DNA from 2 places in the Haliea atlantica genome. Region 2 is predicted to be linked to the other one. Evidence: riboswitches for the same ligand, from Rfam matches in the RefSeq annotation. Region 2 holds a riboswitch; the other holds the start of a gene.
What was found. Region 2 has a riboswitch for cobalamin ahead of ACYVGS_RS14395 (cobaltochelatase subunit CobN family protein). Riboswitches for the same ligand answer to the same signal wherever they lie in the genome.
Positions count from the first base shown of each region.

Region 1 (15,850 bases), on a different contig from region 2:
GGTCCAGGGCGGTGGTGGGTTCGTCCAGGAGCAGCAGGCAGCCCTGGTCGCAGCGGTCGAGGATCTGCGCCATCACCCGCGCCAGCTGCACCCGTTGGCGCTCGCCCCCGGACAGCTGGGTGTAGAGGCGATGGCGCAGGCCCAGGGTGTCGGTCGCCTGCATCGCCTGCTGCGCGATCAGCCGGTCCTGCTGGCGACCGCTGCTGTGGGGGGTGCGGCCGAGCAGCACCACTTCCTCGACGCTGAAGGGAAAGCTGAGGCTGGAAAACTGCGGCAGGCAGGCGAGACGGGTGGCCAGCTGCCGGCGCGGCCAGTCGCCCAGTGCCTGCCCGGCGAAGCTGGCGCGGCCGCGGCTGGCGGCAATATCCCCGGCGACCAGGCGCAGCAGGGAGGACTTGCCGGCGCCGTTGCCGCCGAGGACGGCGAGCACGCGCCCCGCGGGCAGGCTCAGGCTGATGTCCGCCAGCACCGGCTCGCCCCAGGGGGCGGCGGCGATGTTGTCCAGCTGCAACAGGCTCACGGCGTCATGCCGAAATGCCGCCGCTGGCGCAGCAGGGAGATGAAGAAGGGAACCCCGACCATGGCGGTGATGATCCCTACCGGCAGCTCGGTGGGCGCCAGCGCGACTCGCGCCAGGCTGTCGGCCAGCACCAGCAGTATCGCCCCGGCCAGGGCCGAGGCCGGCAGCAGCACCCGGTGGTCGGGACCGATCAGCAGGCGTACCAGGTGCGGCACCACCAGGCCGACAAAGGCGATGGTACCGACCATGGCGACCGAGGTGCCGACGCCGACGGCCACCCACAGGATGATGCCGCGCTGGCGCCGCTCCACATCGATGCCCAGGTGGCGTGCCTCGGACTCCCCCAGCAACAGGGTATTGAGCACCGTGGCATAGCGGGGCAGGGCGATCAGCAGCGCACCGCCGACGACCGCCGCGACGCCCAGGCGGGAGAAGGTGGCGCCGTCCAGGCCGCCCATCTTCCACAGGCTGATGCGGCGCAGGTGTTCATTGTCGGCGAGGAATTCCAGCAGACTGCCGGCGGCCCCGGCGAGGGAGGTGATGGCAATGCCCGCCAGCAACATGGTGGCCACCGAGGTGCCGGTTTCGCTGCTGGCCAGGCGATAGACCACCAGTACCGCCAGGGCGCCGCCGGCGAAGGCGGCCAGGGAAATCAGGGTGAGCCCGGGCAGGCCCGGCAGCAGTCCGCCGCCGAGCACAATCAACAGGGAGGCGCCGAGGGAGGCGCCGGCGGTGACGCCAATCAGCGAGGGATCGGCCAGCGGATTGCGGAACAGCCCCTGCATGGCGGCGCCACTGACCGCCAGGGTGGCCCCGGTAATGGCGGCGAGCAGCACCCGGGGCAGGCGCAGCTGTTGCACGATCAGGTTGGCCTGGGCGTCCGCCTGGCCGAGCAGGGCGGCCCAGGCTTCCCCCGGTGCGAGGGTGACCGCGCCGCTGCCGAGTGCCAGCAGCATGCTCAGGGGCAGGATCAGGGCCAGCGCCAAGAGCAGGCGCTGCGCCAGCTGTGGCCGGCGGTCGACCCTAGTAGTCAACGCCCCGCCGGGCCTTGATGCCGCTGTTGAAGGCATGCTTGATATCCCTCACTTCGGAGACGGTATCCATGAGATCCTGCAGGGCGCTGCCGCCGCCGCGGCCGGTGACCACCACGCTCTGCTCCGCTGGCCTGCCGGCAATGGCCGCGAGGACCTCCTCCTCCGGCAGGTAATCGAAGGCCAGCATGTAGGTCAGTTCGTCGAGCACGACCAGGTGGTAGGCGGGGTCGTCGAGCATCGCGCGGGCCTTTTCCCAGGTTGACCGGGCCGCGGCAATGTCGCCGCTGCGATCCTGGGTGTCCCAGGTAAAGCCGGTGCCCATCTGATGAAAATCCACCTGCGGGCAATGATCACGCAGGTAGATTTCCTCGCCGGAGAGCTGCTCCCCCTTGATGAACTGGACCACGCCGACCCGGTAGCCGTAGCCGAGGGCGCGCATGACCATGCCGAAGGCCGAGCTGGACTTGCCCTTGCCGTTGCCGGTGAGCAGGATGGCCACGCCGCGCTCGGTGTCGGCGCGGGCGATGCTGGCGTCGACCCGGCTCTTCTGTTTTTCCATGGCGCGTTTGTGGCGCGCGTCCTTGCGGGTCTCGGGGCTGTCACTCATGGTTCACTCCTGGAAGTGGTAGCGGATGCCCGCGTAGAGTGCCTGACCGCTGCTGCGGTAGCCAGGGACTTCCTGGTAGTCCTCGTCGAGCAGGTTCTCGAGCCGTCCAAAGAGCTCCAGGCGGGGCAGCAGGTTGAAGCGGGCGTTCAGGGACAGTACTTCGTAGTCGTCCAGGGCGCGGCCGTCGAACTCCTGGGCGTCCCGCGCCGCGCGCAGGTGCAGGCCCAGGTTAAGGCGCTCTCCGGGGGACTGCCAGCGCAGGCTCAGGTTGGCCAGCTGCCGGGGCCGGTAGGTGCGATCGTCGCCCTCGGCGTTCTCGGTGTCGTTCCAGGTGAGGTTGCCGGACAGGCTGAGGCGCTCGCCCAGGGGAATGTCGGCAATCAGTTCCACGCCCCGGGAGCGGGTGTCGCCGCGGCCCTGGAGGTAGCCGGAGTAGTCCACCAGGTCAAAGTAGATTTCGTTTTCGACGTCCTGGTCGAACCAGACTGCCTCCAGGTACACGCCGCCGGCGCTCTGGAAGGCAACGCCGAGGTCGTGGCCGGCACTGCGCTCCTCCTGCAACACCACATCCGCAGCCGGCGCAAAGGCGAAGCTGCGGTTGTAGGCGATCTCGTAGAGGGAGGGGGCGCGGAAGCCGGTGCCGCGGGTGGCCTTCAGCTTCAGCTCGTGCTGCTGCAGGGGAATGACCCAGGCGCCGCTGACGCGCCAGGTGGTGTGCTCGCCGAAGTCCTCGTTGTCATCGTGGCGCGCGCCGGCGGTGAAGAACAGGCGCTGGTCGAGGCTGCCCTGGTACTCGAGGAAATAGCCGGTCTGGTCGCGCTCGGTATCGAAGCTGCCGTCGTCGAGTTCCGCGCTTTCGTGCTCGGCGCCGTAGACCAGCTGCAGGGACTCATTGGGCGCATAGCTGCCCAGGTAGCTCCAGCGGCTGAGACTGCCCTCGGTGGCGAAGCCGGCCAGGCCATCGCTGAAAGTGGCGCGCTCGGTGTCGCTGCGGCTCCAGGCCAGTTCGTGATTGAGGGTTTCCCCGCGCCAGAGGGCGGCGCCGCGCCAGGCCTGCTGCTGGTACTCGTCGCGGCAGCTGTTGGTGCTGCCATAGGTAATCGGGTTGAAACAGTCGTCGTACTGGCTGTCGCCCTCCACGTCCCGCGCCACCAGCTCCAGGCGCAGCCGTTCGCCGGCATTCCAGCCCAGGCGGCCGTGGGCGGTGGTGTTGTCGTAGCCGTCGTCGTCGGCGGGATCGCGGTCATCCAGGCGCGCGTTGAAACCGTCGCTCTCGAGGTCGGTCAGGGACAGGCTGCCATCGACCAGCGCGTTGCCGCCGCTCAGGTTGGCGCTGTACTGGCGGGTGCCGTAGCGGCCGGCCTCGGCGCTGACGTCACCGCGCAGGCCCTCGCCCGGCGTGCGGGTGCTGATATTGACGATGCCGCCGGCGTCGGCGCCGTACATCAGGCCCTGGGGCCCGCGCAGGATTTCCACCCGCTGGATACCGCTGCTGAGCAGCTGCTCCACCCGCGGGCCAAACTGCGGCGCGGTGGTGTCGGATACGTCGATGCCGTCGATCAGCACCCGGGTGCGATAGCCCTCCTCGCCGCGAATGCGCAGGGAGGAAATCTTGCCGGCACCGCCGTTGTTGCTCACCGCCACCGAGGGTTGGGTGCGCAGGATATCCTGCAGGCTGTTGAAGCCCAGGCTGCGAATTTCCGCGGCATTGATGACCGAGACCGAGGTGCCGATTTCCCGCGCCGGCATGGGCACGCGGGAGGAGGTGACAATGACTTCCTCGAGGGGCTGGGCCTGGACGGACAGGGGGAGCAGGGTGCACAGCGCCAGGGCGCCGCGGGTGGAAGCTGATCTCATGAGTAACCTCAATAGCCAGTCAAGGGGTGGCGACTGAGGGAGGGGATTCAGGGAACACAATGCGCGAGCGGCATCAGGCAACCTTCAATGAAGCCCTCCGCTCCATCGTTGCTGGTGACAGGCAGGTATCGGGCTCACAGCGACTGGCGCTGTCTACCGTTGCGGGGGCAGCGGTGGCATCGGCGCGAAGGCCTCACCACACTTCCCATTTAACCCACCCAGCCGCAAGACGTCTGCAGCGGCGGTGGGCACCTGGCACGGCGCGCACTCTAGGCCCTGGGCGACGGGCTGTCAATCTATTGTCCAGGCGGCTGCGGTGGGGCTGGCGATACGGCCCGGCAGCCCGGCCAGGGCCGCGGCTGTCCCCGGCGGGGCTTTTTCCGTAGAATTTCGCCGATTTACACGGGAAGGGACGATGGCGGTAACAGCGGCGCAGCGACAACGGGTGGCGGAACTGCTGGGGCGTGAGCCCCGGGGGCTGGAGGCGATTGCCGTCAGCGACGAGCTCGGCGAGCCGCAGGTGATCCGCGTGGCCTCCCTGGTGGCCGGCAAGCCCTTTCCCACCCTGTTCTGGCTGGTGGATGGCGCCCTCAACTACCGCATCGACCAGGTCGAGGCGGGCGGGCTGATTGCCGAGTTCCAGGCTCGGGTCGATGCGGAGCCGGCACTGCAAGCCGCCATGGCCGAGGATCACCGCGCGCACATCGCATTGCGTGACAGCTACCTGGACCACGACCTTCGCGCGGAAATGGCGCGCCTGGGCTTTCTGGATGTACTCAGCGGACGGGGCATTGGTGGCATTGCCGATTTTCAGCGCATTCGCTGCCTGCACACCTGGTATGCGGCGCACCTGGTGGTCCCCAACACCATCGGTGGCCTGCTCGATCAACACTGGGCGGCGCCGTGATGCAGACCCTCGACCAGGCCGTGCTCGAAGCCGCGCTGGGCTGGCTGGCGGCGGCGGACCGCCGGGTCTGGCTGTGTACCATTGTCGCCGGCACCGGTTCCGCGCCGCGCCCCCCCGGCACACTGCTGGCCTGTGACAGCGCCGGCGGGCAGGTCGGTTCCCTCTCCGGGGGCTGTATCGAGGATGACCTGCTGGAGCGCCTGCGGGAGGGGCGTCTGCCGGACACTGCCGCGGTGGTCGAATACGGTGTCAGCGCCGAGGAGAACGAGCGCCTGGGCCTGCCCTGCGGCGGCCGCCTGCAGGTGCTGGTGCAGCCCCTGGGCCCCGACCGCGACGGCGCCTGGCTGCGCGCGGCTCTGTCGGCCATGGCGGAGCGGCGCTGCCTGCTGCGTGAAGTCTCGGTGGGGGCCAACCACACCGACTGGCGCCCGGCGGAGCACTTCGCCCCGCTGGCCTGGGATGGCGATGTGCTGCGCCAGACCTTCGGCCCGCGCCAGCGCATGCTGCTGGTGGGCGCCGGCCAGCTCAGCCAGACCCTGGCGGAGCTGGCCCTGGCCATGGACTACGAAGTGCTGGTGACCGACCCGCGGGAGCATGTCCGGGCACAGTGGGCGGGGCCCGAGGTTCCCCTGCTGGGTGGCATGCCGGACGATGTCATTCGCGCCGAGGCCAGCGATGCCCACAGCCTGGTGATCACCCTGACCCACGACCCGCGCATCGACGACATGGCCCTGATGGAGGCGCTGACCGGCGCCGCCTGGTACGTGGGGGCGCTGGGCTCGCGCCGCACCACCGAGAAGCGCCTCGAGCGCCTGCGCCAGCTGGGCCTGAGCGAGACTCAACTGAGCGCCCTGCATGCGCCGGTGGGGCTGGACATCGGCAGCAAGACGCCGATGGAGATCGCCGTTGCCATTCTCGCCGAGCTGGTGCGTCTGCGCCGGCGGCCGGCGTGACCGTCGGCATCCTGCTGCTGGCGGCGGGTCGCAGCCGCCGTTTTGGCAGTGACAAGCGGCTGGCGTGCCTGCCCGGTGGGCGCCCCCTGTTGCAACAGACCCTGTTGACGCTGCGCGCGGCGAAGCTGCCCTTGCGGGTCTGCCTGCGCCCCGGCGACGCGAGGGTTGACGACTGCTTCGAGCCGGGGGAGCGCCTGGTGTGTCCCGGGGCCGACGGTGGCATGGGGCGGTCGCTGGCCGAGGGCGTGGCGCAGCTGCCCGGACACTGGCAGGGCCTGCTGGTGGCCCTGGCCGACATGCCCTGGGTGCAGCCGCAGACACTGGAACACCTGGTGGCCGCCCTCGAGCCCGGCGGTATCGTGGTGCCGCTGCACGCGGGTCAGCGCGGCCACCCGGTGGCCTTTCACCGCCACTGGTTCCCGATGCTGCAGCAGCTGCAGGGGGACCGCGGTGCCCGGGCCCTGGTCGATGCCGCGGGCGCTGCCTGCCGCCGCTTGCCCGTGGTTGACCCGGGGGTGCTGCGGGACGTGGATCGCCCGGCGGATCTGACTGCCGGGCTCAGCCCTGCAGGGGCAGATCCTGGGTGAAGACCACCTTCAGGTCGCGGGAGCGGTAGCGGTATTCGCCATCCACGGCGACGATGTCGTCCTGGTAGCGGATGCCCATGTCCAGCTTGCGCCCCTGGCCATCCTTTTCATAGAGGTGTGAGGCGACACACCAGGTTTCCCCGCGGTAGCTGTCCCCCTGCCACTCGCCGTACTGGTTGCCGATCAGGTGGAAGGTCTCGCTGTAGTTGCGCAGGAACTCCAGGTTGGCGATGAATACTTCCCGGCTGTCGGCGGCAAAGCCCGGCCCCTGCTGGGTGAAATCCGCCAGCATGATCTCGGCCATGCGCGCGAACTCGCGGTTGTCCACGAAGAGGGCGTACTGGGTGGCCAGCTGGCGGGCGATGTCGGTGTCGTGCATGGCGGGGCTCTCTGTCGGTTCCGTGTCGAGGCCCGAGGATACCCGTCGCGCCGGGTTCGGGAACAGCCGGCGGGCCCGCGCGCCTGCAATTCCCCGGCAACGGGTGATATATTGAACGGCTTGACCGGAATTCATTGAGTAGACCATGACCAGTACCGACGATCTGCGGATCCAGACCATCAACGAACTCATCGCCCCCAGCGAGCTGATCGGGGAAATTGCCGTCAGTGATACGGCGGCCGACACCGTGTCCAGCGCGCGCCAGACCATCCACCGCATTCTCACCGGCGAGGACGACCGCCTGCTGGCGGTGGTCGGGCCCTGTTCCATCCACGACCCCGGCGCGGCCCGGGAGTACGGTGCCCGCCTGGTGGAGGCAGCCCGGCAGGTGGCGAACGACGTCTTTGTGGTGATGCGGGTCTACTTCGAAAAGCCGCGTACCACCGTGGGCTGGAAAGGCCTGATCAACGACCCGGACCTGAACAACACCTTCCAGATCAACAAGGGCCTGCGCCTGGCGCGGCAGTTGCTGGCGGACCTGGGCGACATGGGCCTGCCCGCGGGCACCGAATACCTCGACCTGATCAGCCCGCAGTATGTCGCCGACCTGGTGTCCTGGGGGGCGATCGGTGCGCGCACAACAGAGAGCCAGACCCACCGCGAACTCGCCTCCGGCCTGTCCTGCCCGGTGGGCTTCAAGAACGCCACCGACGGCGATATCCAGGTGGCCATCGACGCCATCAAGTCGGCGTCCCAGCCGCACCATTTCCTCTCGGTGACCAAGCAGGGCCACTCCGCGATCTTCCAGACCCGCGGCAACGAGGACTGCCACATCATTCTGCGCGGGGGCAAGCACCCCAACTACGACATGTTCTCGGTCGAGGACGCTTCCGCCATGTTGAAGAAGGCGGGGCTCTCCCCGCGCCTGATGGTGGACGCCAGCCACGCCAACAGCCGCAAGCGTCCGGAGCGCCAGGTGGACGTGATCCGCGATCTGGCCAACCAGGTGGCGCGGGGCAATCGCGACATTTTCGGCCTGATGATCGAAAGCAACCTGGTGGCGGGCCGCCAGGACGTGGTGGCGGGTCAGTCCCTGACCTACGGCCAGAGCATTACCGATCCCTGCATCGGCTGGGGGGATACGGCCCTGATGCTGGAGGAGCTCGCCGGGGCGGTACAGCGGCGCCGGCAGGTGCCCCCGGCGCCCTGAGCGGCGGGGCGCCGTCCCCGCAAACGCAAAGCGCGCCAGCCATAAGATAACAAGGAGCGCACAGTATGATGGTAAGCGACAAACCGGAGTCGACCCTGGAGGTCCGCGATGGGCGGGCCTACTGGCACCACAACCTGATCCTGATCGGCACGCTTTTGCCGATCTGGTTCGCCGTCAGTTTCGGCTGCGGCATCCTGCTGGTGGACTGGCTCAACCAGTTCCGCCTCGGCGGCTACAAGCTGGGCTTCTGGTTTGCCCAGCAGGGCGCGATCTACGTCTTTGTGCTGCTGATCTTCATCTACACCTGGCGCATGGCGGTGCTCGATCGCAAGTTCGGCCTCGACGAGGAGGACTGACGGCGTGGATCTTCGTACCCTGACCTACCTGGTGGTGGGCGCCAGCTTCCTGCTCTATGTCGGCATTGCCATCTGGTCCCGGGCCGGCTCCACTCGCGACTTCTACGTTGCCGGCGGCGGCGTGCACCCGGTGGCCAATGGCATGGCCACCGCCGCCGACTGGATGTCCGCCGCCTCCTTCATCTCGATGGCCGGCATGATTGCCTTCATGGGCTACGGCGGCTCGGTCTTCCTGATGGGCTGGACCGGCGGCTTCGTGATCCTGGCCCTGCTGCTGGCCCCCTACCTGCGCAAGTACGGCAAGTTCACGGTGCCGGAATTCATCGGCGACCGCTACTACTCGCGCCTGGCCCGCGCGGTGGCGGTGTTCTGCCTGGTGATCTGCTCGGTGACCTACGTCATCGGCCAGATGAAGGGCATCGGCGTGGCCTTCTCGCGCTTTCTCGAGGTGGACTACGCCACCGGCCTGCTCACCGGCATGGGCATCGTGTTTTTCTACGCGGTGCTCGGGGGCATGAGGGGCATCACCTACACCCAGATTGCCCAGTATTGTGTGCTGATCACTGCCTTCACCATTCCGGCGATCTTCATCAGCCTGCAGCTGACCGGCAACCCGGTGCCGCAGCTCGGTCTTGGCAGCACCCTGGCCGGCGAGGATACCTGGCTGCTGGACAAGCTGGACGCCATCGTGGTCGACCTCGGTTTCGCCGAGTACACCACCCACGAGCGCCTCAGCACGCTGAACATGTTCGCCTTTACCCTGACCCTGATGTTGGGCACCGCGGGGCTGCCCCACGTCATCATCCGCTTTTTCACCGTGCCCCACGTGCGCGACGCGCGCTCCTCCGCCGGCTGGGCGCTGTTGTTCATCGCCGTGCTCTACACTACCGCACCGGCGGTGGGGGCCATGGCGCGTCTCAACCTGATGCAGACCCTGGAGCCGCAGCCGGGCCAGCACCTGGTCTACGAGGAGCGACCCGAATGGTTCCGCACCTGGGAGGCCACCGGCTTGCTCGGCGTGGACGACCGCGACGGCGACGGGCGCATCGAGTACCACGCCGACCCCGAGGTCAATGAACTGGTGACCCTGGACCGCGACATCATCGTGCTGGCCAACCCGGAGATTGCCCGCTTGCCGAACTGGGTGATTGCCCTGGTGGCGGCAGGGGGGCTGGCGGCGGCGCTGTCCACCGCGGCGGGGCTGTTGCTGGCGATCGCCTCGGCGATCTCCCACGACCTGCTCAAGGGCATGTTGATGCCGCGTATCACCGAGCGTCAGGAGCTGGCGGCCAGCCGCACGGCGATGGCGCTGGCGGTGCTCGGCGCCGGCTACCTCGGCCTGCATCCGCCGGGCTTTGCCGCGGGCACCGTCGCCCTGGCCTTTGGCCTCGCCGCCGCCTCCCTGTTCCCGGCCCTGATGATGGGGATCTTTTCCGCCCGGGTGACCCGGGAGGGCGCCATTGCCGGCATGCTGGCGGGCATCGGGGTCACGCTGTTCTACGTGTTCCAGCACAAGGGTCTGCTGTTCATTCCCGGCACGGAATTCCTCGGGGGGCTGCCCGCCAACTGGTTCTTCGGCATCGAGCCGAACGCCTTCGGCGTAATCGGCGCGGCGTTGAATTTTGCCGTGGCGCTGTCGGTATCCCGGGTGACCGCGCCGCCGCCGGCCTCGGTGCAGGTGCTGGTCGACAGCATCCGGGTACCGGTGGGGGCGGGGGGCGCCCAGCAACACTAGACGCGGCTTGAACGGCCTTGATGCGCGCGGCCGGGCCACCCGCCGCGCTGTCTCGGCGCTGTCATGCCCCTGTGCTATGCTCTCGCCGATTACAAGGAGGTCGCCATGTTTCAGCCTGTCTATCGCCCTACGCTGGCCCTGGTGGGGCTGGCGCTGCTGCTCCCCGGGTGCACCTGGGTCAAGATATCCGACGAGGCCCGCGCCATTCCCCTGCGCGAGGCCCACGAGGTCGCCAATTGCCAGCGCCTGGGCAACATCACCACCCAGGTTGCCTGGAAGGTCATGGGCCTGCCCCGCGGCGAGAACAAGATTCGCGTGGAACTGGACAACCTGGCCCGCAGTCGCGCCCTCGACATGCAGGGTAATGCCGTCGTGCGGGAGTCGATCAGCGAGGGGACCGGCAACTACACTGCCTACAAGTGCCCCTGATCCGTGTACCAGCACTACTTCGGGCTCAGCGAAACCCCCTTTTCCATCGCCGTCAATCCGCGCTACCTGTTCATGGGGGCGCGCCACCGCGAGGCCCTGGCGCACCTGCTCTACGGGGTCGGCAGCGGGGGGTTCATCCTGCTCACCGGCGAGGTGGGAACCGGCAAGACCACGCTGACCCGCTGCCTGCTGGAGCAGCTGCCCGAGCACACCGACGTCGCCATGGTCCTCAACCCGGCGCTGGATGCCCCGGAGCTGCTGGCCGCGGTCTGTGACCAGCTGGAGATTGCCCACCGCGGCCACGCCAGCACCCTGAAGGAGCTGACCGACAGTCTGCATCGCTTTCTGCTCGAGAATCATGCCCGCGGGCGGCGCACGGTACTGCTGATCGACGAGGCACAGCACCTGGGCCTGCCGGTGCTGGAGCAGATTCGCCTGCTGACCAACCTGGAAACCCACGAGGAGAAGCTGCTGCAGATTATCCTCGTGGGGCAGCCGGAGTTGGCGGAGCTGCTGCGCCGTCCGGAGCTGCGCCAGCTCAACCAGCGCATCACCGCCCGCTTCAACCTCACGCCCCTGGACGCGGGGGAAACCCGCGCCTACATCCGCCACCGGCTGGAGGTGGCCGGGCTGCCCGCCGATCGGGAGCTGTTCCCGCCGGCGGTAGCCGCCCGGGTGCATCGTCTCAGCGGGGGCATTCCGCGCTTGATCAACCTGCTCTGCGACCGGGCGCTGCTGGGAGCCTACGGTCGCGGCGAGGCCCGCGCCAGCCGGCGCCTGCTGGACCAGGCCGCGCGCGAGGTGCTGGGCACGGAGGGAGGTGGCGCCGCGCCGCCGCGCCGCCTGGTTCCCTGGCTCGCGCTGACGGCCGCCGTCGTGCTCGTTGCGGCCTCGCTAGGGGGATGGCTGGCCCGCGACGGGGGGGCTGCCGGCGGCCTGCTTGACGGCGGGCCGGATGCCCGGGGGGACGCGTCAGTCGCGCGCGGTGAAGGCGGTCGCCCGGCACCAACTCCGGCCGTCGCCGCAGCGCGCTCGGGCCCCGCTGTCAGGGCGCCTGACGCTGAGGCAGGTGACGGGGAAGCGCCGGCCTGGATGCTGCCCCCCGCAGAGGCCCTGCGCCGCGCCTGGCGGGCCCTGGTTCCGATCACCGAGGTGGCGGCGCTACCCGCCGACCTGGACAGCTTGTGTCGCAGCGGTGGGCTCACCCAGCCGGTGAGTTGCCTGAGTGACAGAAGCGACAGCTGGCGGGGGCTTCCCGAGGGTACATGGCCTGCGCTACTGACCCTGCGCACCGACCGGGGCTACCTGGCCTCCGGCGTCTGGTTGGGGGCGGAGGGCGACCTGGCGCGGCTGTGGACACCGGATGGCGTGGCGCGGGTGCCCCTGACGCAACTGGCCGAACACTGGAACGGCGCCTACGCCCTGCTCTGGCGGCCCCCCGCGCACGTTGAGCAGCCCCTGGGGCCGGGCAGCGAGGGCGAGGCAGTGGCCGAGGTGGCGCGGCGCTTTGCCGCCCTCGATGGCCAGTCCCGGCCCCTGGCGGATCGGACCTACACGCCGGCCCTGGCACAGCGGGTGCGCTGGTTCCAGGAGAGCGAAGGCCTTGAGGCCGATGGCTGGGCGGGCGAACGCACCCTGCTACGGCTGCAGACGCGATTGCAGCCGCCCACTGGCCCTGAAGACTGGCATCGCCGCCTGGGGGGTAGCTGATGTCGCTGCTGCTGGAGGCCTTGCAGCGTTCACGTCGGGAGCAGCGGCAAGACGACGGCCAGGTGCCGGGCCTGGATGCCGCGACACCGGTGTCGCGAAAGACGGGCCCCGCCTTTTTTGTGCAGAAATACGTACCGGTACTTATTCTTGTTGTTGTGTTGGCCGTGGGGCTGTTTTTCGGCTGGCTGTTTCTGTTCCCTGGCGGTGACTCCACGCGGGCAATCCCCGGGGGGACGGACAGGGTCGCTGCCCCCGCCACTGCGGCGGGCCCGGAGACCACTGCCCAGCTGTCTCTGCCCGAGGCGGAGGCGCCGGCGGCAACAGTGGCGGCAGATGCACTCGCAGAGACGCTTCCAGCGGCGAAGCTCCCGCCAGGGGCGGCACCTGGCGCGGAGATTGCCGCGTTGTACAAAAACCCGCAGGCGGCACGTCCCGCGCATGACCATGCCGCCGTCGGGGGTGGCCTGCCGTCGTCCGTCGACGAGACCGCGTCAAGTTCGACGGCTGGCCCCGCCCGGCGTCAGCCGGATACGGCCGTCGATTCGCCACCCGTGGACATTGAAGCCATGGTGCGTCAGGCGGAACAGGCACTTCAGAATCAACAGCTTGAGGAGCATTCCTCACCACTTTTGGAAAGTTTGCCGCAGGCCTTCAAGGACGCACTGCCGACCTTGATGTACCTGCGCCACGACTACCGCAGCGACGCGCCGGGCAGGGTGACCATCAACCGGCGGGAAGCCGGGGTTGGCGAGTCCGTGGCCGCCGGTGTCAGCGTGGTGGAGATTCTGCCCGATGCGGTGGTGCTGGATTTCCGCGGGCAGACTTTCCGCCTGCGGGCGCTGAGTAGCTGGGTCAACCTGTAGTTGTACAGGTACATAAACGAGTACTTTAGGGATAATAAGACATGATCGACTGGACGCATCACTACGCCACCATCAACGGTATTCAAACCCACTACGTCGAGCAGGGCGAGGGCCTGCCCGTGGTGCTGTGCCACGGCTTTCCGCACCTCTGGTTCAGCTGGCACCGGCAGATACCGCTGCTGGCGGAGGCCGGTTGCCGGGTGCTGGCGCCGGACATGCGTGGCATGGGGCAGACGGAAGCGCCCGCGGAAGTGGCGGCCTACGATATTGATCACATCACCGGCGATTTGATCGGTTTGCTGGATCACGCCGGCATCGAGCGTGCGGTCTTTGTCGGCCTGGACTTCGGTGCCTTCGCCATTTACGACCTGGCCCTGCGATATCCGGAGCGGGTGATCGCGGTGATCGGGCTGGAGAACCCCGCCGCCCCCCACAACCCCGATGAGCCGCCACTGACGGAATACCGCCGCATGGGGCAGCAGCACTTCCTGCACATCGAGTATTTCCGTGAGCCGCCCCGGGCCGACCGCGAACTCGCCGCGCAGCCGCGGCGCTTCCTGCACAAGGTGTTCCACACCCTGAGCGGGGCCTGCAATTACTTCGACATGTTTCGCCACCCCCCGGGGACCTCGTATATCGATGCGATGGAGGAGCCGCCGCCGCTGCCCTGGCCCTGGCTGTCGGAGCTGGAGCTGGAGTTCTTTGTCTCGGAATACAGTCGCAGCGGGTTTACCGGCGGCCTCAACTGGTACCGCGCCTTCGACCTCAAGTGGGAGCAGCGGCGACCCTACGAGGGCGTGCAGAGCGCGGTACCCGCCTATTTCCTCGGCAGTGAACACGACGTCGACCTGGAGGGTTTCCACGGCGAGGATCCGATCGGCCAGATGCGGGCGATTTTCCCCGACCTGCGGCAGGTGCGCATGATCCCGGGAGCAGGCCACATGGTGCAGCTGGAAGCCAGCGAGGCGGTCAACGCTATCTTGCTCGACTTTATCGGGGATATTCGCGCTACTGCAGCGTCAGCCTGAGGCCCTGGCGGGCGAGGGCCGCCTGCTGCTGCTCCAGCTCATGGGCGGTGAGGGGGTGGCGCTGCAGCCAGTGGTCGGGAAAGGCCAGCGTGAGGCTGTTTCCCTCCGCCCGGCACTGGAAGTCGGGCAGTTTCTCCACCTGCTCGGCGTACTTGAACACCAGCGCCAGGCGCATCAGGGCGATCAGCCGCAGCAGGCGCTCGCGGTCACTCTCCGCCAGGCCCTGCCACAGGCCGTTGTCGAGTTTGCCGCGCTGGGCGCCGGCCAGCAGGGCCAGCTGAGCCTGTTCGTCTTCCGAGAAGCCCGGCAGGTCGGCGTGGCGCAGGAGGTAGGCGCTGTGGCGCTGGTAGTGCTTGTGGGCAATGGCCATGCCGATTTCATGGGTCAGGGCGGCGCGTTCCAGCAGCTCGCGGTCGCTCTCCGCCAGCTGCCAGCTCTCCGCGACAGCGTCGAAGAGGTAGCCTGCCCGGTCGGCCATGAGGCGCGCCATGTCGGTATCCACGCCGTAGCGCAGCTGCAGGGCATTCACCGTGCGCTCGCGGACATCCTCGTGTTGCAGGCGGCCAAGCAGGTCGTAGATGACCCCCTCCCGCAGCGCGCCGCGGGAGGTTTCCATGTGGCTGATATCCAGCTCCTCGAACAGGGCACTGGCGATGGCCACGCCGGCGACGATCACCGGCCGGCGGGCATTGCTCAGGCCCGCCAGCTGCAGCTCGTCCACGTGGCGGTACTTGAGCAGACGTTTCTCCAGCCGCGCCAGGCCCTTGCGGGTGATACCGCGCTCGCTCCAGCCCTCCCCAATCAGGATGCGCTCGATCGCGCGCAGGGTGCCTGAGGAGCCCACGCAGTCTTCCCAGTGCCGCCGGTGATAGGCGTAGCGGATGGGGGCGACCTCCAGTCGCGCCATGTCCCGGGCCTGGCGGAAACGCGCCGGACTCAGCTCGCCGCCGGGGAAGAACTGGTCGGTCCAGGAGACGCAGCCCACGGCGAGGCTCTCCAGCCGCTGGGGTTCGAACCGCTGACCGATGATCACTTCGGTGCTGCCGCCGCCGATGTCGATCACCAGCCGCGACTGGGCGTCGTCCGCCAGGCTGTGGGCCACCCCAAGGTAGACTAGCCGCGCCTCCTCGCTGCCGTAGATCACCTCCACCGGTGCTCCGAGGATGCGACGGGCCGGGAGGGTGAAGTCGCGGCGGTTTTCCGCCACCCGCAGGGCCTGGGTGCCGACCACCCGCAGGCGGTCGGCGCTGACGTGACTCAACAGCTGGGCGAAGCGGGCCAGGCAGTCCAGGCCCCGCGCAATGGCCTCCGCCGAGAGTTGCTGGTCACGCAGTCCGGCGCCCAGCTGGACTTTCTCGGCCAGCGCCTCCACGGGCCGCAGTTCGCCGTGCTCGAGGCGGGCGACCACCAGATGAAAGGAGTTGCTGCCGAGGTCGATGGCGGCCAGCAGGCTGCCTTCCGGCAGCGGGGAGCGAGCCCTGGAGTTCACACGCGGTTCCTGCTCTGTCACTGAAAGCACCATGGTAACCCAGGGGCCGTGGGGCATGGCAGCGCCAGCGCCGCCTGTCGCGGGGATTTTCCCGCCGGGTCAGTGCAGCAGGGGCAGATAGCTGCGTGCGACCAGCAACAGCACGAGGGCTGAGACGGCGGCAGCGATCAGCAGGGTATTGCGGCC
Region 1 covers NZ_BAAGXL010000003.1:679,704-695,553, reverse strand. The annotation lists gene ACYVGS_RS03250 (heme ABC transporter ATP-binding protein) at 1-520, opposite strand, end outside; gene ACYVGS_RS03245 (FecCD family ABC transporter permease) at 517-1,476, opposite strand; gene cobO (cob(I)yrinic acid a,c-diamide adenosyltransferase) at 1,544-2,161, opposite strand; gene ACYVGS_RS03235 (TonB-dependent receptor plug domain-containing protein) at 2,165-4,018, opposite strand; cobalamin riboswitch at 4,122-4,289, opposite strand; gene ACYVGS_RS03230 (DUF501 domain-containing protein) at 4,434-4,925, shown strand; gene ACYVGS_RS03225 (XdhC family protein) at 4,925-5,878, shown strand; gene ACYVGS_RS03220 (nucleotidyltransferase family protein) at 5,875-6,465, shown strand; gene ACYVGS_RS03215 (nuclear transport factor 2 family protein) at 6,437-6,844, opposite strand; gene ACYVGS_RS03210 (3-deoxy-7-phosphoheptulonate synthase) at 6,990-8,054, shown strand; gene ACYVGS_RS03205 (DUF4212 domain-containing protein) at 8,120-8,410, shown strand; gene ACYVGS_RS03200 (sodium:solute symporter family protein) at 8,415-10,145, shown strand; gene ACYVGS_RS03195 (DUF4156 domain-containing protein) at 10,251-10,574, shown strand; gene ACYVGS_RS03190 (AAA family ATPase) at 10,578-12,284, shown strand; gene ACYVGS_RS03185 (general secretion pathway protein GspB) at 12,284-13,147, shown strand; gene ACYVGS_RS03180 (alpha/beta fold hydrolase) at 13,189-14,175, shown strand; gene ppx (exopolyphosphatase) at 14,156-15,664, opposite strand; gene ACYVGS_RS03170 (hypothetical protein) at 15,764-15,850, opposite strand, start outside.
Region 1: it holds a riboswitch for cobalamin, as region 2 does, so the genes downstream of both, ACYVGS_RS03235 (TonB-dependent receptor plug domain-containing protein) here and ACYVGS_RS14395 (cobaltochelatase subunit CobN family protein) in region 2, are expected to answer to the same signal.

Region 2 (15,850 bases):
GAACGCTCACATCCAGGCCGCGATAGGTCTCGGCCTGATTGCGATCGTCGACACCGCGTATGTGTGCGACCAGCCCCTTGCCGTGACGCCGGCCGGCGTCAAACTCAATGGCTTCGTCGCCTCCCCGACGCCGGACCGTCCAGCCCGTGTAGTCGAAGAAATTTTCCATCGGCTCGGTGTAGGCGTGAACCTTCACCCAACCCTTGATTCCGTAGCAGCCCGTGATGCGACCGATAACCAGACGCCCGTCACGCTTGTCTTCGGGCACGCTGTCGTCACTCACGGACCGGGGCAGCCCGAGCTCAGGCTGCTTCGGCCTTGCCGGCTTCCTTGACCAGCGCGGCAACGCGTCCGGACAGCTGGGCACCCTGGCTCTGCCAGTAGGCGATACGCTCGGCATCCACCTTCAGGCGAACTTCCTGGCCGCGGGCGACCGGGTTGAAGAAACCTACGCGCTCGATGAAACGGCCGTCCCGGGACTGGCGGCTGTCAGTAACCGTCAGGTGGTAGAACGGGCGCTTCTTGGCGCCGCCGCGAGAGAGTCGAATTGTGACCATATTGCTCTATATTCCTGTAGTGGGGTGTCATCTGCAGCCATTACGCTGCACGATCCACAGCTGTTTCTGGCACCAGGGCCGCAAAGGTGGCGTATCATACGGAAAAACCCCCCTCAGGGAAAGCCCTGCCGGGGGGAGTTTTTTAGCACTGGCGCGGGCTTAGCGGAAGGGGAAGCCGCCACCCTGCCCGCCGCCCGGGGGCAGCATGCCGCCCATCCCGCGCATCATCTTTTCCATGCCGCCGCCCTTCATCTTCTTCATCATTTTCTGCATCTGCTTGTGCTGCTTCAGCAGACGGTTGAGATCCTGCACCTGGGTGCCGGAGCCCAGCGTGATGCGGCGCTTGCGGGAACCGCTGATGATGTCCGGATTGCGGCGCTCCTTCGGCGTCATGGAGTCGATCATCGCCTCCATGCGCTGGAACTGCTTCATGTCGAGGTTCTTCTGCGCCATCTGCGCCATGCCACCCATGCCGGGGAGCTTGTCCAGCATGCCGGTGATGCCGCCCATGCTGTTCATCTGCTGCAACTGGTCGCGAAAATCCTCGAGATCGAACTTCTTGCCCTTCTTGACCTTGCGCGCGAGCTTTTCCGCCTTCTTGCGGTCGACCTTCTGCTCCGCCTCCTCGATCAACGACAGCACGTCCCCCATACCCAGGATGCGCGAGGCAATGCGATCCGGGTGGAAGGGGTCCAGGGCCGCGGTCTTTTCACCCACCCCGAGGAACTTGATCGGCTTGCCGGTCACCGAGCGCACCGACAGGGCGGCACCCCCGCGACTGTCGGCATCCACCTTGGTCAGGATCACACCGGTCAGCGGCAGTGCCTCGCCGAAGGCCCGGGCGGTGTTGGCCGCATCCTGACCGGTCATGGCATCCACGACGAAGAGCGTCTCGGTGGGCTGGGTCACCCGGTGCAGCTCGGCAATCTCCGCCATCATGGCCTGGTCGATGGCCAGACGACCCGCGGTATCCACGATGAGCACGTCGCTGAACTTGACCCGCGCGTGCTCCATGGCCGCCCGGGCAATATCCACCGGCTTCTGCTCCGCCTGGCTGGGGAAGAAATCGACACCGACCTCCGTGGCCAGGGTCTCCAGCTGCTTGATCGCCGCCGGCCGGTAGACGTCGGCGCTGACCACCGTGACCTTCTTCTTGTCGCGCTCCCGCAGCAGCTTGGCCAGCTTGGCCACCGAGGTGGTCTTGCCCGCGCCCTGCAGACCCGCCATCAGAATCACCACGGGGGGCTGGGCAGAGAGGTCAAGGCCCTCGTTGGCCGAGCCCATCACCGCCTCCAGCTCTGCCTGCACGATCTTCAGGAAGACCTGACCCGGGCTCAGGCTGCGGGTGACCTCCTGGCCGACGGCGCGCTGCTTGACCGCCTCGACAAAGTCCTTGACCACCGGCAGCGCAACGTCCGCCTCAAGCAGGGCGCGACGCACCTCGCGCAGGGTGTCCTGGATATTCTCCTCGGTCAGCTTGGCCTTGCCGGTGATATTGCGCAGGCTCTGGGAAAGGCGTTCTGACAGACTCTCGAACATGGGAATTACTCTCGCTGGGGCTCACGCTATTGAATGTAGTGAGACAAACCGGTACAAAAGGCGCAGTATACGCCACCCGGGCCAGTCCCCCCAACCATGCCATTGTCCCTGCTCGCCATTGTCAGCGCGCTGTTGTACCTCGTCGCGGCGGGGATACAGCTGATGCACGTCCTGCAGCGCCGGCGCGGCCTCGGCCTCGGCGTGATCCTCAGTGGGAGTGTCGCCCTGCTCTGCCACGCGGCCGTGGCCTGGCAGAGCGTCGTCGACACCAGCAGCGTACACCTGGGCTTCTACAAGATTGCCGCGCTGATTTTCTTCATCATCAATCTGGCCTGCATCGTCTTTCTGTTGAAGCGACCGCTGCAGAACCTGCTGCTGGCCCTGTTGCCACTGTCCGCTGCCGCGGTACTGGTCTCCGCCTTCGCACCGGAGACCGGCCGCGCCTCCGGCCCACTGCAGGGCGGACTCCTGCTGCACGTGTCGGCCTCTTTGCTGGCCTACGCCCTGCTCACCCTGGCAGCCCTGCAGGCCGCCCTGCTGGCGGTCCAGGATCGCCAGCTGAAACACCACCATCCGACCGGCATCGTGCGCCTGCTGCCCCCCCTGCAGCTGATGGAGTCGATGCTGTTCGAGCTGCTCTGGGCCGGGGTCGTGGTCCTGGGCGCCGCCATCGTCTCGGGCTTCCTGTTTGTCGAAAACATTTTCGCCCAGCATCTGGTCCACAAAACCATACTCACCATCATCGCCTGGGTGATCTACGGCGTGCTCCTCTGGGGACACCACCAGCTGGGCTGGCGCAGCCAAACCGCCGTGCGGCTGACACTGGTGGCCTTTGTCCTGCTGGTGCTCGCCTTTTTCGGCTCCAAACTGGTCCTCGAGCTGGTTCTGCAACGCCCGTGACGCGCCCGCCGAACGGGCTTGCGGGGGCGCGGGTTTTTCTTCACCATAGCGCCTTCATTCCGGTCAAAGGTGCAATCCCGCCTTGAACGACGCTTCACTGGGTCTGCTCAGCTCAGTTCTGGTCTTTCTCATCTTCCTTTCCGCGTTCTTTTCCAGCTCGGAAACGGCAATGATGTCCCTCAACCGCTACCGGCTGAAGCACCTGCGTCAGCAGAAGCATCGGGGTGCCCGCAGGGCCAGCGAACTGCTGCAGCGACCGGATCGCCTGATCGGACTGATCCTGATCGGCAATAATCTGGTCAACATTCTCGCTTCCGCCATCGCCACCGTCCTGGCCATCCGCCTGTGGGGCGACGCCGGCATTGCCATTGCGACCATCGCCCTGACCCTGGTGATCCTGATCTTCGCCGAGATCACCCCCAAGACCCTGGCCGCCCTGCGCCCGGAGCGTATTGCCTTTCCCGCCAGCGTGATCCTGCTGCCGCTGATGAAGGTCATGTACCCGGTGGTCTGGGCGGTGAATTTTGTCACCAATGGCCTGATGCGCCTGCTCGGCACCGACCCGGCAGCGGGGCAGGAGGAACACCTGTCCTCCGAGGAGCTGCGCACCATCGTCAACGAGGCCGGGCCGCTGATTCCCTCGGCGCACCGGGGCATGCTGCTGAATATCCTCGACCTCGAGGAAATGTCGGTGGACGACGTGATGGTGCCGCGCAACGAGGTCTTCGGCATCGATCTCGACGAGGACGACGACACCATCCTGCGCGCCCTGCAGACCAGCACGCACACCCGCCTGCCGGTGTGGCGCGACGACGTCAACAATATTGTCGGCGTGCTGCACATGCGCAATCTGAGCCGGATCCTCGACCGCCAGGGCCTCGATCGCGCCGCGCTGGAACGGGAGATGGACCCACCCTACTTCATCCCCGAGGGCACGCCGCTGCACACCCAGCTGCTGCACTTCCAGCGCAACAAGCTGCGTTTGGCCATTGTGGTGGATGAATATGGCGACGTGATGGGCATTGTCGCCCTGGAGGACATACTCGAGGAGATCGTCGGCGAGTTCACCTCCAAGTTGAGTGACACCGGCGACAGCATTTTCCCCCAGCGCGATGGCAGCCACCTGATCACCGGGGGCGCCAATATCCGCGATGTCAACAAGGCCCTCAACTGGGACCTGCCGACCGACGGCCCCAAGACCCTCAGTGGCCTGATCCTGGAATACCTGGAGTCCTTCCCCGACGGCAACGTCTGCCTGCGCATCGACGGCTACCAGCTGGAGGTACTGGAGCTGCAGGGGAATGTGGTGCAATCGGTGCGGGTCAGCCACCCGCGCCGGAGTGGCGCGCGCACAAACTGACCCGCGGACTAACGCAGCCCGGTTGGCCAATCGGCCAGTCGGCGCTCCCGGGTACGGTCGAGAATCGCCTGCTTCTCCGCCGGGCTGGCCATGAACCAGTCGGTTATTTCAGTGGCGCTGCGGTAGCAGCCGACACAGACATCGTCCTCATTCAGGGCACAAATGGAGACACAGGGTGACGCCGGCTCGACTGCGAGGGGACGCCCCTTGTCACCGTCCTGCTGTTTGTCGTGACTCACGGCTGCTCCTCCAGGCCCTCCAGGAAGGCCGCGGCGTTACGCACGTAATGCTCGGCATTGAGCGCCAGGGCCGCCTGCTCCTCCTCGCTGAACTGGCGGCGCACCTTGGCCGGCGCACCCAGTACCAGGCTGCCATCGGGGACCTCCATGCCCTCGGTAACCAGCGCACCCGCGCCAATCAGGCAGTTACGGCCGATACGGGCGCCGTTCAGGACCACCGCGGCAATCCCCACCAGGCTGCCGTCACCCACGCTGCAGCCGTGGAGCATGGCATTGTGGCCCACGGTGACGTTCTCGCCGACCACCAGGGGGTAACCCGGGTCCGCATGCAGCACCGACCCGTCCTGGATGTTGCTGCCGGGGCCGATATCGATACGCTCCACATCCCCGCGCAGCACACAACCGAACCAGACACTGCTGCGGTCGCGCAGGGTAACCTGCCCGATCACCGCGGCATTGGGTGCGATGAAATGACCGTCGCCCTCCAGGGTCACCCGGTGACCATTGAGACTGTACTTCACGTCTTTTCCTCCTCGAAGACATCCGGGGCCAGGCCCGCTTGCAGGCCGATATTGACCAGTTCCAGCAGCACCCGGGCCGAGGTTCCCCATACGGTATCACGGGCCAGGTGGAAATGCGGCACCCGGACCGGGAGCCCGGTCTCCGGGTCGGGGAAGACCCGGCTGTGCCAGCCCTCACGGTGAAAAAACTGCTCCAGTCGCGGCAACAGCAATTCGGCGACCTCCCCCGGGTCCGCTCGCAGGGGCAGGCCCGGGTCAATGACCGCCACACAGGGATAAATGCGATACCCGCTGCGGGTGACCAGGGGCGGTAGTTCCCCGAGGGGCTCGACGGCGTCCGGTGGACAACCCACCTCCTCCTCGGCCTCCCGCAGGGCGGTGTCCCAGGGGCTGTGGTCACCGGGCTCACGCTTGCCGCCGGGAAAGGCCACCTCCCCGGGATGCAAGGGGAGGTGCAGGGCGCGGCGGCCAAGCAGCACCCGGGGACACGGCTCCCGGGTCAGGGCTACCAGCACACCCGCCAGGCGCCCACTACCCGACCATGCGGCGCGGTGCAGGGGCAGCGCCTGCCGCAGGCGCTCGAAGATTTCCGCCGCGGCACTGTGATCGGGCTCAGGCACCCTCGGCCTGCTCCGCGTAGAAGCGGGCGGCAAAGGCATCCAGGCAGCCCTCGACGATAGCCTGGCGGATACCCGCCATGTGCCGCTGGTAGTAGCGCAGGTTGTGCAGGGTGTTCAGCTGGGAACCCAGAATCTCGTTGCACTCGTCCAGGTGGTGCAGGTAGGCGCGGCTGAAGTTCTGGCAGGTGTAGCAGTCGCAGGCCTCGTCCAGGGGCAGCGTACTGGTCTTATGCCGGGCGTTGCGCAGCTTGAGCACCCCTTTCGAGGTAAAAATGTGGCCGTTGCGAGCGTTGCGGGTAGGCATCACACAGTCGAACATGTCCACCCCGCGACGCACCCCTTCCAGCAGGTCGGCGGGCGTACCCACGCCCATCAGGTAGCGCGGCTTGTCCTCGGGCAGGTGCGGCTGCAGGGCATCCAGCACCTTGAGCATCTCGCCCTTGGGTTCGCCGACCGAGAGCCCGCCAATCGCGTAGCCGTCGAAGCCGATATCCACCAGGCCCGCCAGGGAGGCCTCGCGCAGGGCCGGGTACATGCCCCCCTGCACAATGCCGAACAGTGCAGCGAGACTGTCGCCGTGGGCCGCCTTGCTGCGCGCGGCCCAGCGCAGGGACAGCTCCATGGAAGCGCGGGCCTCGGCTTCGGTGGCCGGATAAGGGGTGCACTCATCGAAGATCATGACGATATCTGCGCCCAGGCTGCGCTGGATGGCCATGGACGTCTCCGGGTCGAGGAAGACCCGGGCACCATCCACCGGGCTCTGAAACTTGACCCCCGCCTCGGAGATCTTGCGCATGGCCCCCAGGCTGAACACCTGGAAGCCGCCGGAGTCGGTCAGGATCGGGCCACTCCAGCCCATGAAGTCGTGCAGGTCACCGTGCTGCTCGATAATGTCGGTACCGGGACGCAACCAAAGGTGGAAGGTGTTCCCGAGAATGATCTCGGCGCCGATCTCGTGAATATCGCGGGGAAGCATGCCCTTGACCGTGCCGTAGGTGCCCACGGGCATGAAGGCCGGCGTTTCCACCGTACCCCGGGGAAAGTGCAGGCGCCCGCGACGGGCAGCGCCGTCGCCGGCCAGATTCTCGAAACGCAGGTGACTCATCGGGGCTCCAGGGAGTCGGGGCGGGGGGTGAGGAACATGGCATCGCCGTAGCTGAAAAAGCGGTAGCGCTGGGCGATGGCCTCGGCGTAGGCGGCGAGGACCGCTTCGCGCCCGGCGAAGGCGGACACCAGCATCACCAGGGTGGATTCCGGCAGGTGAAAATTGGTCACCAGGGCGTCCACCACACGGAAGCGGTAGCCCGGGTAAATGAAGATATCGGTATCCCCGGTCATCGGGGCCACCCGCCCCTTGCCACAGGCCGCCGACTCCAGCGAGCGTACCGCGGTGGTTCCCACGGCAACCACGCGACCGCCGCGGGCGCGGCAGGCCTCCACCGCAGCACAGACCTGCTCGTCCACTTCCAGGTACTCGGCGTGCATGTGGTGGTCTTCGATATTGTCCGTCCGCACGGGCTGGAAGGTTCCCGCGCCGACATGCAGGGTGACCGCGGCCCGGTGCACACCCTGTGCATCGAGCTGCGCCAACAGGCTGTCAGTGAAATGCAGACCCGCCGTGGGGGCTGCCACCGCCCCCTCTTTCTCCGCATAAACGGTCTGGTAGCGCGACTGATCAAGCTGTTCGTCCTCGCGCGCGATATAGGGCGGCAGAGGCATGTGGCCTATCTGATTGAGCAGCGCGGTAAGAGGGCTGCCATCGGGCGTGCGCAAACAGAACAGTGCGCCCTCCCGGCCAGTGACCTCGAGCTGCCAGGGTCCGGGCTCCTCGCCCTCGCGCTCCGCGAGCAGCAGCGTCGTGCCGGGCTTGGGCGACTTGCTGCTGCGAATATGCGCCAGGGCGGTATCCACGCCGGTGAGGCGCTCGATGAGAATCTCCACGCGCCCACCGCTGGATTTCTGACCCCACAGGCGCGCGGGGATCACACGGGTGTTGTTGAAGACCAGAAGATCCTCGGGGCGCAGCAGTTCGGGCAGGTCGGTAAACCGGCGGTGAGCCACCGCACCACTGGCACCTTCCAGGCACAGCAGACGGCTGGCGCCGCGTTCAGGCAGGGGGTGCTGGGCAATCAGCTCGGGGGGCAGGTCGTAGAAAAAGTCGCTCTTGCGCATGGGAATGGGGCCTGTGCGGGCACAGGCCCGGATCGGACAATGATTTACTCGGCGTCTGCCTCGCCTTCGGCGGCGGTCTCAGCGGCCTCGCCCGCGCCCTCTTCTTCCACCGGCTCTTCCGCGGGCTTCGGTGCGGGCACCTTGATCAGGCCCTCGGCAGCCAGGACTGCGACTTTCTCCTCGCCATTGACCGGCTTGCGCTCGGCATCCTTGACCGCGTAGCGATTGTCGCCGCGCTGGTAGATGCGGTGAGACTCGGTTTTCTTGATCAGCTTAAGCGCCATGATCCTTTCTCCTTAGCCAAGGTACTCAGAAAACACCCCGGTCACGGGGCAGTCGCGAAGTTTACAGGCAAACATCGCCAAGGTTAAGGCGACGGCAATTGAATTGCGCGGCCGGATTGCTATAATCCGCCCTCTTCCCGACCCTCCCTGGGGTCGTTCCCGCCCTGCCGGAGTGGTGAAATTGGTAGACACGTCGGATTCAAAATCCGATGCGGTAAAACGCGTGCCGGTTCGAGTCCGGCCTCCGGTACCAATTCAAGAACATCGTTGCTGTGGTCAATCCACGCGTGCCGGCCGAAGCGTCGGACCGTCGACTCCGGCCTTGCATTCCTGGCCCCAAGCTTCACCATTGTCGACGGTGAATGCACACACTTGCGGAAGGAAGCGCGGCATGCAAAAGCGACCAGGGTGGGTTTTCTATATTTCTCTGCTGCTGCTGGTGACCTTCGTCGGGGTGGGCGTGGGCCTGCCCGAGGAGCTTGCCGAGGGAGCTGATACCGCGCTGCATTTCACCACCGATCACTTCGGCTGGATGTACCTGTTCGTCACCACAGGCTTCCTGCTTTTCTGCGTGGGTATCGCTCTTTCCGATTACGGACAGATACGCCTCGGGGCGGACGGGGAGGCACCGGAATTCCCCTACCTCGCCTGGCTGGGCATGATCTTCTCGGCGGGTATGGGGGTCGGCCTGGTGTTCTGGGGGGTTGCCGAACCCATGACCCACTACAACGACCCACCGCTGGGCCAGGCCGTCGCCGAATCCCCCGAAGCGGCCAGGCTCGGCATGCAGTATGCGCTGTTTCACTGGGGCTTTCACCAGTGGGCCAACTTCGCCATCGTCGGTCTGGCGATTGCCTACGTCCGCTTTCGGCGCCAGCGAGCCGGCCTGATCAGTGAGACCTTCCGCGCCAGCCTGGGCGATCGCGTGGACGGCCCCGTCGGCCATGGCATCAATATCCTGGCGGTGGTTTCCACGGTCTTCGGCGTCGCCACCACACTGGGGCTGGGTATCATCCAGATCAACAGTGGCCTGGGGGCCGTCAGCGAGGTAGCCTTCGGCACCACCCAGCAACTGGCTATTCTGGGCGGCGTGGCGGTGGTGTTTCTGCTCTGCTCACTGATGCCACTGGAAAGCGGTGTACGCTATGTCAGTGACGCCAATATGCTGCTCGCCGCCGCCCTGCTGGTGTTTGTCTTTTTCGCCGGGCCAACTGACTTCATCACTGCCGCAATGACCAATGCCATCGGTGACTATTTCAGCAACATGATGGGCATGAGCCTGGTCATGTCACCCTATACCGGCGAGGACTGGGTGGAGCGCTGGACCATTTTTTACTGGGCCTGGGGTCTTTCCTGGGCTCCCTTTGTCGGCAGTTTCATTGCGCGAATTTCCCGCGGGCGCACCATACGCGAGTTTATCCTCGGTGTTATCGGCATGCCTGTACTGCTCAGCGTGGTGTGGTTCGCCACCTTTGGCGGTTCGGCACTGTACTACGAGCTATTCGAAGGTGCCGGCATCGGCGAAGCGGTTCACGCCGAAATCAGCTCTGGCCTTTTTCTGACACTGAACTCACTGCCTTTCCCTGAGCTGCTGGGCATTCTGGTGCTGGTACTGATCGTGCTCTTCGTCATCACTTCCGCAAACTCAGCAACCTTCGTACTGGGGATGTTTACCGGCAAAGGGGTCCTGACGCCCAGCCGCTGGCTACGGGTGATCTGGGGACTGGTTCAGGTCATGGTAGCTGGCATACTACTGCTCAGTGGTGGCCTGGCGGCTCTTCAGACCATGTCCATTCTTGCGGCTTTTCCCTTCATGATACTGATGGTTTTCATGGCCGCGGCACTGCTCCGATCCCTGCGCGACGAGCAGCGCCAACAACAACTGCATGCCGCCCTGCTAGCGGAACGCATGCAGCGAATGCTTGAGGACTATGAGGCAAGGCAGCGGGACGAGCAAAACCCGGCGCCCGTCGCCGGAGGGAGCGACGACACATCATACCGGCACCTGCAATGACCCGCGGGAGCGCCGTCAATGCTCAGTCTAGTGCGGAAACACGGCGCACTGACACCAGCAACGGGTCTTCCGCGCTGGTCTCCCCCCATTGGTCTAGCCATACCAGACTTTCGAGGGGCAGGCGATTGCGCCATCCTCTAACCTCAAGTTCAGGCCGACTATAAAAATCGCTGACATGCCCCAGGCAAAGATAGGCTATCGGCTCCACCGATTCCGGCAATGCAAACAAGGTCTTCAGCACATCCGTCCGAAGGATGGAAACCCAACCTAGCCCCAGACCTTCGGCTCTCGCCGCCAACCAGAGATTCTGAATCGCGCAGACCGTGCTGTAGATGTCGGTATCCGGCTGCTGCGTTCTCCCCAGGACGGCGGGACCGGCCCGTGAGCGATCACAGGTGACACAAATGTTCACGGGAGCCGTGAGAATGCCTTCGAGCCGGAGCCGATCATACCGCTGGCGTTGCTCTCCCTCGAAGTGAGCAGCCTCTCGTTCGCGACAAGCCTCGAACTCCCGGTAAACCGCACGGCGCCTGGACGCTTCCCGCACGACAATAAAATTCCAGGGCTGGGAGAGGCCGACCGATGGCGCATGGTGTGCCGCGTTGAGGATGCGCGCCAACACCTCGGGGGAAACCGGGTCGGGCAGGTATTCGCCCCGGACATCCCGGCGACTGAAAAGCAGGCGGTAGAAATCCTCGACATTCATGAGTACACCCCCATCATGGTGGTTGACCGACAGCGCTTTCAGTCAAGGCCGACCGGGCAGCCACCATGAACGCTTTCATATCAGCCACCCGGTCTGGCGAGTGATAAGCAACGCTGATCACAGCCCTCAGGTCCAGCCCGGAATCAGAACGAGTAGGTCAGACCCAGCTGCCATTCACGCCCCTCCTGGTTGTAGCCCTTGTTGAGCTGGTAGTCCCTGTCAAAGATATTCTCCATCTTGAAAGTCGCTTCCAGCTGGCGGGTCAAGCGGTAGCCAAGCCGGAGATCGAAGGTAGCGTAGCCCCCCAGCGATTCGGTATTCGCCGTATTGGTATAGCGCTGTCCCTGACTTTTCAGCGACAGGCCCAGTGTCAGGGCATCAAACTCCCGATTGGCATTCAGCGTCAGATTGTCGCGACTGCGCTTGATCAGCAACTTGTCGGTACCGGCGTCCCTTGGCTCGACATAGCTGTAGGCAGCATCGACACGCCAACCCAGCATGTCACCACCTATCGCGAACTCGGCGCCGCTTATCTCTGCATCACTGACGTTGTAGGGTCGCCAGACAAAATCGGCGCCCGGCGCCCAATCAATCAGGTTTTTCACGTCGTTCTCGAAATAGGCGATAGACCAGTGCCAGTTGTCGTAATCGCCGCGTAGACTCAGCTCGCTGTTCTCCGAGGACTCTGGCTCCAGGTCGGGATTCCCCGCACTAAAGGGGCCGGCCGGCCAGTAGAGGTCATTGAAGGTGGGCGCCTTGAAACCCTCAGACCAGGACGCGATGAGCTTGTAGGACTCACTCAACTGCAGGCCAATCGCGGCATTACCGGTGGTGTGGTCACCAAATTCCTGGTTGTCGTCTTCCCTCAGGCCCAGCACCACATCCAGCTGGCGCCAGCTCGCCTGGTATTGCCCAAACAGCGCTTTGTTGTCCCGACTGCGCACCGGGTTGCCCAGTCCATCGAGGTAATCGTTGGAGTTGCTGGCAACGTCATCCTCGTAGTAATCGTAGCCCAGGGTGAGAAGATGCCCCTCGGCCACGACAATGTCGTTCTGCCAAAAAAGCTGCTGCCTTTCCGTGCGAAAATCCCCCTGGTTTAGGCCGGTAACGCTGTCGAAGTTGTCGCTGTCATCCGTGGAAACGCCGAGGGAGAGCTCCGTGCTCCAGACATCGGTCAAAGGCAGCCGTCCGCGCAGATTGATATTTTGTACGATGCCTTCGCTATAGGGCTTCTCCGAGGCATTGGAAGCACTGTCATGCTCGTTGCGGTTATTGCTCTCCAGGTAACGAAAGGAGAGATCTGCGCCATTGTCAAACCGGTAACCCGTGCTCGCGCTGACGGATTTGTTGCGGTAGCCATCCCGATCCTTGTTGAAGCCGGTATCGATTGCCAGATTGTCGATACCCTCCGTTTCCAGGTACGAAGCATGTACCCCGTAGCGCCAGTTGCCGCTGTTGCCACTGGAGCCCAGCGCGAGCCGGTACATCGCATTGCTGCCGGCCGCTGTGGTGAGGTAGCTGCCCTCGCTGGCGGAACCGTCGCGGGTAAAGATCTGAATCACGCCGCCGATCGCCTCACTACCGTACAAGCTGGAGCGTGCCCCGCGCACGACTTCAATGCGCTCGATCTGGTCCGGGTTGAGAAACTGGAAATTGGCACTACCCAGGGTGGCACTGCTCACCCGCTGGCCGTCGACCAGAATCAGCGTGTGGCCACTGGCGGTGCCCCGGGTGTACAGGCTGGTGGCGGACCCGGGTCCACCGCTGCGACTGATGTCCAGGCTCGGCACCTGGCGGAAAACATCAACCAGATCCAGAGGCTGACGGGCCTCGAGGTCCGACCGACTGATGGCGGTGACGGACGCCAGGCTGTCGGCCATGGCTACCGGTGTACGGGTAGCCGTTACAACAAGCTCATCAATATCGGACGAAGCAATGACAGGCTGCAGCGGCAAGAAACAGCAACAGCCCGCAAGGGTACTGCGGAAAACAGGCAGGTTTTTCATGATCAATCCTCAATCGGCAATTGTAAAAACAATGATTGAGGGAGGGGTAAGAGTGGCGAGCGCCATGTAACAGAGGCAGTTAACCACCGACAAAGCCCTCCGCTTCATCGTTGTTGCAGTACTGCACTCCGTGATAACACCAGAAGGCATTATCACCAGGTCGGTTTCGGGCTTGTGAATTCGATCGCGAACTCATTTACCGTTGCGGGGGCAGCGGTGGCGTTGTCAGCGGCGGCCGTGGAATTTGCTTGGATTCCTGCCGTGACGCACCACACTTCCCGTTTACCCTGTTCCAGTCTTCCCCGGCGAAGGGATGACGAGCAGGCACCTGATGCAGGGCGCGGACTCTATCGGCATTGCCAACGGTAAGTCAACTCAGAAAAACAAACAGCCTCTTCGAATTAACCGTTGATAACGCTAACGCCAGCTTTAGATAGGCCGTGTAACGCCGAACTCAACACAACCTTTGCCACCCAAAATATTTGCGTAACCAATAATTGATTAAATCTGTAAGGTGTCGACAAAAACGATTTTCAGTTGACAGCACTGACCTCGATCATTAAAACTGCCGACGCTTTGGCGAGCCGATTATCCATCGGCATTCAAGGAACCCGGTGAAAATCCGGGGCTGTACCCGCAACTGTCAGCGGCTTTTCAATAGCCGTGAGCCAGATACTTGTCGCCAGAAAATCACGGGCTGTCGCGTCTTTACCGCGCGCAGCCTAAAACGCTGGATAAACTCTGTTTTCCAGCACCGGGCGGGAATACTCGGTACTGCAACAGCCTGACTCCCCTTATCAGCTGCCACGGTACGTAGCTTTCTTGCCTCGAACTTTCACACAGTCGAGGAATCGTCATCATGCGTGGTTTGCTGCTGCTTCTGGTCTGCCTTACCCAGATAGCCTTCGCTCGACCCGATACCGCAGACGAGAAACATATTCTGGTCCTGGCTTCGCAACGCAACGCCGAAACGATCGCCGATGCCGTCCGGCTATTCAGCGAAAATCACCCACAGCTCCGCGTGATTGCCCGATCCGATGCCCAACTTTGGGAGATGACGGAGCCACAGCGGCAAACACTGGTCGACAGCGCAGACCTGGTGCTGGGCATCGGCCTGTTTGGAGCCAGCGTTGCCGAGCTGGAGCCAGTGCTGGCGCGAAGCGAAACCTCACTGCTGATGATCAGCAGCGACCATCGACTGATCCAGCAAAGCCGCATGAATGGTCGGACCATTTTCACTAACGGTGAGCAATTGCGGCATATCGCGGGTATGCAACCGAGCACGGATTTCGACCAATCACTCGACGACCTGACAGCTCGCTACCCCCGGCAAGCCGACTGGATCAATGCCCGCCGCTACTGGCAGGCGGGCGGCAGCAGCAATACTGCGGCCCTGTTTGCCTGGAGCTTTGCAAAACTGGGCAAAAAGATCGAAGTACCTCCCGCGCAAGCCCTTCCACGCCTGCGCTGGGTCTATCGCAATCAGGTCACGACAAGCCTGCCATCAGTGGACGACGACCAGCCACTAATCGTCGTACTGGATCACGCGGGCGGTGACCGCCCCGCCGATAACACCCTCCTGCGCGAATTCTGTCGCGCCACCAGTGTCGATGCAGGGCACGAATGTCTCACCGCGCTGGCTTACTGGGGTGAGGCTGGAGTGTCCGCAGCGCGGGCGCTGCTTCCTCTGAAACATCGCCTCACAGCGGTCGTCATGCTGCAGGACTTTGTGGTTGGCGGGGGCGAGGGACGGGAGCAGGTGGTCGACGCGTTCCGGGAACTCGACCTGCCCGTGATCAAGGCCATCAAGATGCGCGATCGCACCCCGCTGGAGAGGCAGCTGTCATCGGATGGCCTGGCGCATGACAAGGTTTACTACCAGGTCGCCTTGCCCGAATTGCAGGGCGCCAGTCAGCCCCTGGTCATCGCCGCGGCCGGCGGAGAAAGAGATGATCCGCTCAGCGGTATCCGTATCCAGCCCCTGGCTGCCGTAGACGAGGGCATCGCCACACTGGTCTCCAGAATCAACCGTTGGCATCACCTTCAAACCACTCCGAACGCCGAAAAGCGCGTTGCCATTGTCTACTACAACCACCCACCGGGCCGCCATAACATCGGTGCTGACAACCTGGATGTCCCCGCATCACTGTGGCAGATCCTCAACTGGATGAAACAGGCAGGCTATACCACGGGAGAGCTGCCGCCGACCCAGCAGGCCCTCCTCGACATGATGCAGGAACGCGGGGTAAACCTGCCCAATGACGCCGCGGCCCTCGAGAGCATGGGCCCACGTATCTCGCGCATGTCAAGCGGGCGCTATCGCGATTGGTTCAAGACACTGCCGGAAGCCGTGCAAAGCGAAATGGTGCACGGTCCCTTTGGTCTGCTGCATAGCCAGTTGACGAAGGCACTTGAGGCGGGGAAGACGCAGCTTGCCGAGGACGCCCTGCATCACACCGTGGAAGAGATGCGCCACTTGCTGGAAGGTGTTGAGCACCCTGCCCGTGAACGGGCTCTTTCCCTGCTGGGGCAACTGGAAACCTGCTACGACCGGAGCATCGAACAACAGGGGCCTCCCTGCCAGGAACAGGCATTGACGATTATCCGCGCCCTCCAGGCAACCGGTATCGAAGGTCTCGGAGGCTGGGGCGAGGCCCCAGGTCGGGTCATGACACTCGACGGCGAACTGCTGCTGCCAGGACTGCAGTTCGGCAACATCTTTATTGGCCCGCAGCCCCCCCGCGGCTGGGAAATCAATGAGGAACTGCTGCATGCCAACCTAGCCTTCCCGCCGCCTCACCAGTATCTCGCCTTCTACCACTACCTGCGCGACGACTTCCAGGCCGATGCCTTTGTTCACCTTGGCAGACACTCCACCTACGAGTTCCTCCCGCATCGCTCGGTGGGGCTGGCGGCGGATGACTACGCGCGC
Region 2 covers NZ_BAAGXL010000022.1:32,401-48,250, forward strand. The annotation lists gene rimM (ribosome maturation factor RimM) at 1-283, opposite strand, end outside; gene rpsP (small ribosomal subunit protein bS16) at 303-557, opposite strand; gene ffh (signal recognition particle protein) at 717-2,096, opposite strand; gene ACYVGS_RS14335 (cytochrome C assembly family protein) at 2,193-2,996, shown strand; gene ACYVGS_RS14340 (HlyC/CorC family transporter) at 3,079-4,356, shown strand; gene ACYVGS_RS14345 (DUF1289 domain-containing protein) at 4,365-4,595, opposite strand; gene ACYVGS_RS14350 (gamma carbonic anhydrase family protein) at 4,592-5,116, opposite strand; gene ACYVGS_RS14355 (NUDIX hydrolase) at 5,113-5,736, opposite strand; gene tgt (tRNA guanosine(34) transglycosylase Tgt) at 5,729-6,841, opposite strand; gene queA (S-adenosylmethionine:tRNA ribosyltransferase-isomerase) at 6,838-7,908, opposite strand; gene ACYVGS_RS14370 (hypothetical protein) at 7,953-8,192, opposite strand; tRNA gene ACYVGS_RS14375 (tRNA-Leu) at 8,359-8,445, shown strand; gene ACYVGS_RS14380 (BCCT family transporter) at 8,584-10,206, shown strand; gene bluB (5,6-dimethylbenzimidazole synthase) at 10,229-10,912, opposite strand; gene ACYVGS_RS14390 (TonB-dependent receptor family protein) at 11,056-12,792, opposite strand; cobalamin riboswitch at 13,060-13,265, opposite strand; cobalamin riboswitch at 13,481-13,617, shown strand; gene ACYVGS_RS14395 (cobaltochelatase subunit CobN family protein) at 13,778-15,850, shown strand, end outside.